3 regions of the Isoptericola sp. S6320L genome follow, and region 1 is predicted to be linked to each of the others. Evidence: riboswitches for the same ligand, from Rfam matches in the RefSeq annotation. Region 1 holds a riboswitch; each other region holds the start of a gene.

Region 1 (2,259 bases):
CCTGGCGGTGCGAGGTGCCCAGCAGCGGGCGGGTCGGGTCCCCGGCCGTCCCGAGGGCCATGACCTGCGCGGTGCGGACCTTCGAGGGGCCGGAGCCGAACCGGCCGTCCGACGGCAGCAGCGACGAGGGGATCTGCAGGGTCATGGGGGCTCCGTGGCTCGCGTGGTGTGTCCGGCCGCACGGGGGCGGAGGTCGGATCGGTGACGTGTGCGAATAGACTAGGCCCGGGCCTCAAGACGGGAGTGGACGTGACCGACCTGATCGACACCACCGAGATGTACCTGAAGACGATCTACGAGCTGGGCGAGGAGGGCATCACGCCGCTCCGCGCGCGGATCGCGGAACGCCTCGGGCACTCGGGACCGACGGTCTCGCAGACCATCGCGCGGATGGAGCGCGACGGGCTCGTGGTCGTCACGGGCGACCGTCACCTCGAGCTCACCGACGACGGCCGGTCGAAGGCGACGCGGGTCATGCGCAAGCACCGGCTGGCCGAGCGGCTGCTCACCGACGTCATCAAGCTGGACTGGGAGCACGTCCACAACGAGGCGTGCCGCTGGGAGCACGTGATGAGCGATCTCGTCGAGAGGCGCCTCGTCACGCTCCTCGACCACCCGCACCACGACCCCTACGGCAACCCGATCCCCGGGCTGTCGGAGCTGGGCGAGCAGTACGAGGACGTGCCGTTCCTCGAGGGTGTGCAGTCCCTGCCGGCGTTCCTGCGCGGTGGCTCCGAGGAGGTGGCGATCGTGCTGCAGCGCATCGCCGAGCCCGTCCAGGTCGACGACGAGTTCCTCGCCCGGCTGGCCAAGGTCGGGATCGTCCCCGGCGCGCGGATCGAGGCGCGGTCGCTGGGCGACTACTACGCCGTGCAGGCGTCGGGTGCCGACGAGGGGCTCGAGCTGCCCGAGGACCTGGCCAAGCACCTGTTCGTCGCGGCGCGCTGAGCGCCTCGCGGGCGCTCAGCGGGGGCCGCGCCAGCCTTCCGGCGGGGCGCTCCCGGGCGGCGCGCGCGATGCCGTGATCGGAACGTGACATCCCTCGCCGGTTCGGGTACGGTCGGACACGCTCGCGGGAGATTCCTCCGGTGAGTACCGGGACGGACGCCTAACCCTGCCGCCGCCTCGGTTTCCACGGATGACCGCCGGCAGGAGCGGGGGACCCACTTTCGGGCACCGACACGGTGTCCTTGGGGTGAAGTCGCCCAGGACGAGAGTCCTGGGGGGCCGGGTGATTTCTCCCACCCGAACCCGACAGCTGACCTCGTAGGCGACAGGAGAGGTTGAACGTGACTGCTCGCACCACGCGTGCCAAGCACCGTGCCGCACGCCGTCCCATGCTGGCCGCGCCGTCCGCGGCTGCCGGCCGCCGGGCCGCCGTCGTGGCCACCGCTGGTGGTCTGCTCGTGTCGACCATCGGTGGCGCCACCGCTGCCCAGGCTGCCCCGGTCGACCACGACGCGGCCAACAAGCTCAGCACCGTCGACCTCGGCGCGCTGACCGACCAGGCGCGCACGGCGCTCGAGGCGGCCCCCGTGGTCACCGTCGACGCCGACGCCAAGATCACCGTCGAGAAGGTCACGGCCAAGATCGCCGAGGCGGCCGAGATCAAGGCGGCCCCCGAGCCCGAGCCGGAGCCCGTCCGCGAGGTCGCGCCGTCCCGTTCGGGCGAGCGCACCGCCGTCGACACCAGCACCAGCAGCGAGACGTCGTCCTCCTCGTCCTCGTCCACGTCGGCCGCCCCGGCCTCGGCCAACGGCTCGACGATCATCTCGATCGCCTCCCGCTACGTGGGCGTCCCGTACGTCTCCGGTGGGACCTCGCCGTCCGGCTTCGACTGCTCGGGCTTCACGCAGTACGTGTTCGCGCAGGCCGGCGTCTCGCTGCCGCGCAGCTCGTCGGACCAGCGCTACTCGGGCACCGTCGTCTCGCGGTCCGCCGCGCAGCCGGGCGACCTCATCTGGTCCCCGGGCCACATCGCCATCTACGCCGGCGGCAACACGCAGATCGACGCCCCGCGTCCGGGCAAGACGATCCAGTTCCGCAGCATCTGGCAGTCGAACCCCACGTTCATCCGCGTGGGCTGACGCCCCGTCGTACCGATCGAGGCCCCGTCGCGCAGTGCGCGGCGGGGCCTCGTCGCGTCCCGGGGCCCGCAGGGGTCGCTCGGCGCGGCGACACCGTTCCGACGAGGAGTCGTCCGGGCGGTGAGATCGAGGGCCTCAGCGGGGCGCCCAGAGGCCCCGGGAGGGGTAAGGG
Region 2 (2,259 bases), on a different contig from region 1:
CGGTCCGGGCGGGCTGGTCGAGGTCGTGGTGGCGGCGACCCTGGACGAGTGCCTCACCGGCGGTGGGTGCGGCGAGCCCGAGCAGGACGTGCAGGGTGGTGGTCTTGCCGGCGCCGTTCGGGCCGAGCAGACCGACGACGCGGCCCGGTTCGACCGTCAGGTCGACGTCGTGCACGGCGTCGAACGCTCCGTACGACTTGCGGAGCCCGGTGATCTGGATGGCGGGCACGTGATCCCCTCTCGCGTGTGGCCGGGCCGGTTCCGGCGCGGTGCTCCCAGCCTGGCCGGGGCGGTGTCGTCGTCGCTTCTGGCGGGAGGGGGAACGTGGCCTACGACTTTTGGGGGAACGCCGCACGCCCGTGCCCGGCACGGCTCGAACAGGTCGAGCCGTGCCGGGCACGGGCGTGCGGTGCGTGCGGTGCGCGTCAGACGCGGACGAACGTGGGGTTGTCCTGCCACATCTTGCGCTTGACGACGCCGACGCCGGGACGCGCCGACTCGATGATCTTGCCGTTGCCGGCGTAGATCGAGACGTGGCCCGGGGTGTAGACGATGTCACCGGGGCGGGCCTGGGACCGCGAGACCGCCTTGCCGGCCCGCTTCTGCGCGGACGTGGTGCGCGGCAGGTTCTTGCCGGTCGCCTTCTTGTACACGTACGAGGTGAAGCCGGAGCAGTCGAAGCCCGACGACGGGCTGGTGCCGCCGTAGGAGTAGCGGTAGCCGACGTACCGGTTGGCGACCTGGACGACCTTGGCCCCGCTCGTCTGCTTCGCCTTCACCCGGATGGTGCGGTGCTTCTTGACCTTGGCCAGGCCGGTGGACTTGGCGGGCACGACGGTCAGGCGGATGCGGTTCTTGCCGACGTCGTAGTGCTTCAGCAACGGCTTCATGCGCACGATGCCGTTCTTGTTGAGCTTCTTGACGTTGACCTTCTTGCCGTCGACGAAGAGCCGGACCCGGCCCTTGACCGCGTCGCCGCCCTTCGTGGCCTGGACGGTGAACCGGGGACGGGTGCTGCCCTTGCCCTGCTTGGCGGTCTTGCGCGAGACCGACACCTTGACGACGGGCTTGGAGGTCCGGGCCGTGACGAGCCCGTGGCCGGTGGTCGAGAGGCCGGCCGTCGAGGTGGCCGCCGCGGTGGACGGGGCGGGTGCTGCCGAGGCCTGGCCGGCTCCGGCGACGAGGGTGCCACCGGCGAGCGCGGCGGACAGGGCGATGGCGACGGTCGAGCGTCGCAGGCGCGGCATGCGCGCCGTGGTGGCGTCCTGCGGGCGCGCACCACTGTGGTGAGTGATGGACATGCTGACCTCTCGAGCCTGCGAGATGAGCTGTCGGATGAGGCCGAGAAGTGATGGCCCGCCGTCGTGGGACGGCTTAACCCCGAGGGCGGCACGAGTCCGCCCGAAGAACGTGGTTCTCCCGCTGCTGCCGTGGGTTCGGTGATGCCGGGCCGCCGGCAGCACTCGGCTTGCGGCCCGACCGTTCACCCCAGACGTGGGGCGACCCGCGAACGCTAACGACGGATCCCGGTCAGATCACAGTCGGATAACGGTGAGTTGCAGGGTCGTTCGCGAAGAACCCGTGAAGAAATCCGTCCGGGAGAACATCGGGGGCGAGTGCGGCAAATGCCGCTATATCTCGCCGGGCGCGGACAGATCGGCGGTCGATATGTCGTCGATGCCCGGTCCTGGCAGCTCGACGCGCGGGGCGCACCGGCACCATCGATGCAGGTCGGGCGCGGATCTTCACAACTCGGCGGCCCCTGGGCAGGCTCACTCCAGCAGGGTGCCGGTCCGCGGCGCGGCCGAGACGGTCACGCAGAGCCCGGCGCGGTCGCCCGCTTCCCACGACTCCTCGCTGGGTGTCCACAGGACCCACGTCAGGTCGTCCGCCAGCCCGGAGGCCTCCGCCCGCGCGCCGACCAGCTCGGGGGTGCACGCCCGTGCGGCGCGGGCCTGCACGACGTCGGCGCCCGGCCACACCTCGTCGACCGTCGAGTCGTGCCGCCCGACGACCTGGGCGACGTGCGCGTCTCGGCACGGCACCACCTCGACGGTGCCGACCGTCGCGGAGTCCGGCACGTCGGCCAGGCACGAGCCCAGCACGAGCTGGACGGCGTTCACCGTGCCGGGCTCCGCGACGTCGCCCGCCACCGGCTCCCAGGCCCGGTCGTGCGCGCGGTTCACGAGCCACGAGCCGCCCGCCGCCGCCACCACGACCAGCACCACCACGCCCAGCACGGACAGCACCCAGCCCCGT
Region 3 (2,259 bases), on a different contig from region 1:
CTCGGCGACGCGGCGACCTCCCGGATCGAGGTGCCGCGCAACGAGGTCGAGCTCGACCCGATCCTCCTGACGATCCCCACCCAGCTCCTCGGCTACCACGCCGCCGTGGCGCTCGGCGAGGACGTCGACCGGCCGCGCAACCTGGCGAAGTCCGTCACCGTGGAGTGACGCGCCCCGCTACGCGGCGGGGGAGAACTCCCAGTGCCACGGCTCGTAGGGTCCCGCACCGCCCTGGCGGGCCCAGGCCGGGTTGGTCCACCCCGCCGCGGGGCCGTGCTCGGCCAGCCAGGCCCAGCGGTCGCCGGAGTACGACTCCGGGCAGATGTCGATCGCCAGGCCCCAGCCGTGGTTCGACGTGCCCGGGGTGGCCGCCAGGCCCGGCTTCAGGCCCTTGAGCACGACCTGCTGGTCGTAGCTGCGGTAGCCGTCCGTGATGCACATCCGCTCGCCGAACTGCTCGACGTACGCGTCGTTCAGCGCGGCGAGGGCGGTCGCGGCGTCGGCGCGCAGGAGCACCGCGCCGTCCCACGGCGCGCAGAGGTCGGCCGTCGAGAGGCGGCCGTTGCTGCCCTGAGGGTCGATGCTCGGGTCGCAGCCCGGTGGCGGCACGCGCTCGTCCGGCGCGGCCGGTGCCGGCTCGGCCGGCACGATCTTGATCGCGTCCCGGTCGATGCGGTCGCCGTCCCGGGACACCTTGGCCCCCTGGTCGACGACGACGGCCTCCACGGAGCGTGGTGCGCGGGCCGTGCCGGAACGCGAGGCGGCCGCACCGTCGGACCGCTCGGCGACGGCCCGCTCGGCCGCGGCCAGGGTCGCCGGGTCGATGGTCGTGGTGGCGCTGCCCTCGGCGTTGGCCTCCTCCGGCAGGACGGCGGGGGCGACGACGGCGGACGCGGTGGCCAGCGCGAGGGCGAATCCGGCGCCGACCCGGCCAGCGCGGGGCGGACGGGCGGCGCGCGCGGCACCGGTCGAGCGGGTCGGACCGGCTGAGCGGGTCGCACCGGCTGAGCGGGTCGCGCGGGGAGCGCGGGCGGGCGGCTCGGCGAAGTGCCGGCCGCGGCGCGCCCGGCTCATCGGGCCCCCTCGCGGCGGCGCGGGGTCGGGGTGGTGCTGGACGTGGTCGCCCCGCCGGTGCGGCCGGGCGCGCGGGTGTGCCTGGTCATCGTCATCTCCTGTCGCCTTCGGGGTTAGCTGTCGGATTCGGGTCGGAGACTGACCCGGCCGACGCGCACTGCGCGTCGGCTTCACCCCAAGGGCGCCGTGGCGCCCGTCGTTGGTTCCCCCGCCCCGTGTCTGCTTCGGTCGACGACGCACGGTGACAGGGCTCGGCGCCCGCGCGACGTACCCCGCGACCTGGCGAGGTAGGCAGAACCTACCCCGCCGGGACCGGGTTTGTCACGAACGGATAACGGCATGCCGGATGGTGTCTCGGGGTGCGCCTGCGGTGCGCCTCCGGGTGCGCTGCTCCTCGGCGCCTGCCAGGATCGCGAGGACGGCGACCGACGGCGCGGGTGGGGCGGCGACATGGCGGAGCGGACTGACGGGGCTGGCCCCTCGACGGGCACCCGCGTGGGCGTGCTCACCCTCACCGCGATGGTGGTCGGGTCGATGGTCGGTGCCGGCGTGTTCTCGTTGCCGCGCCGCTTCGCCCAGGAGACCGGTGTCGCCGGGGCGATCGTCGCCTGGGCGGTCGCCGGGGCGGGCATGCTCACCCTGGCGCTGGTCTTCCAGCGGCTCGCGGTCCGCAAGCCGGAGCTCGACGCCGGGGTCTACGCCTACGCCAAGGCCGGGTTCGGCGACTACACGGGGTTCTTCTCGGCGGCGGGCTACTGGGCGAGCGCCTGCGTCGGCAACGTGACCTACTGGGTCCTCATCATGTCCACGCTGGGCGCGTGGTTCCCGCAGCTCGGTGCCGGCGACACGCTGCTCGCGGTCGCGCTGTCGTCCGCCGGGCTGTGGCTGTTCTTCCTGCTCGTGCGGCGGGGGATCCAGGAGGCCACGGCGATCAACAGGGTCGTCACCGTGGCCAAGCTGGTGCCGATCGTCGTCTTCGTGCTGATCGCCGTCTTCGTCTTCGACCCGGCCGTCTTCGCCGGGAACTGGGCGGGGGAGTCCTACGGGTCCCTCTTCGACCAGGTGCGCGACACCATGCTCGTGACGGTCTTCGTGTTCCTCGGCGTGGAGGGGGCCAGCGTCTACTCGCGGCACGCGCGCCGCCGGGAGGACGTCGGTCGGGCGACCCTGCTCGGGTTCGGCAGC

The links. Region 1 has a riboswitch for cyclic di-AMP ahead of MWU57_RS04380 (C40 family peptidase). Riboswitches for the same ligand answer to the same signal wherever they lie in the genome.
Region 2: linked by a shared signal. The riboswitch ahead of MWU57_RS11505 (C40 family peptidase) and the one ahead of MWU57_RS04380 (C40 family peptidase) in region 1 are both predicted to bind cyclic di-AMP.
Region 3: linked by a shared signal. The riboswitch ahead of MWU57_RS06795 (M15 family metallopeptidase) and the one ahead of MWU57_RS04380 (C40 family peptidase) in region 1 are both predicted to bind cyclic di-AMP.

Annotation. Positions count from the first base shown of each region.
Region 1 covers NZ_JALKAT010000005.1:2,220-4,478, reverse strand. Annotated here, with positions in the region: gene serC (phosphoserine transaminase) at 1-145, opposite strand, end outside; gene MWU57_RS04385 (metal-dependent transcriptional regulator) at 250-948, shown strand; cyclic di-AMP (ydaO/yuaA leader) riboswitch at 1,109-1,287, shown strand; gene MWU57_RS04380 (C40 family peptidase) at 1,290-2,087, shown strand.
Region 2 covers NZ_JALKAT010000019.1:33,159-35,417, forward strand. Annotated here, with positions in the region: gene MWU57_RS11500 (ABC transporter ATP-binding protein) at 1-229, opposite strand, end outside; gene MWU57_RS11505 (C40 family peptidase) at 426-1,301, opposite strand; cyclic di-AMP (ydaO/yuaA leader) riboswitch at 1,303-1,447, opposite strand; gene MWU57_RS11510 (septum formation family protein) at 1,773-2,259, opposite strand, start outside.
Region 3 covers NZ_JALKAT010000008.1:64,755-67,013, reverse strand. Annotated here, with positions in the region: gene glmS (glutamine--fructose-6-phosphate transaminase (isomerizing)) at 1-168, shown strand, start outside; gene MWU57_RS06795 (M15 family metallopeptidase) at 178-1,074, opposite strand; cyclic di-AMP (ydaO/yuaA leader) riboswitch at 1,163-1,314, opposite strand; gene MWU57_RS06790 (basic amino acid/polyamine antiporter) at 1,525-2,259, shown strand, end outside.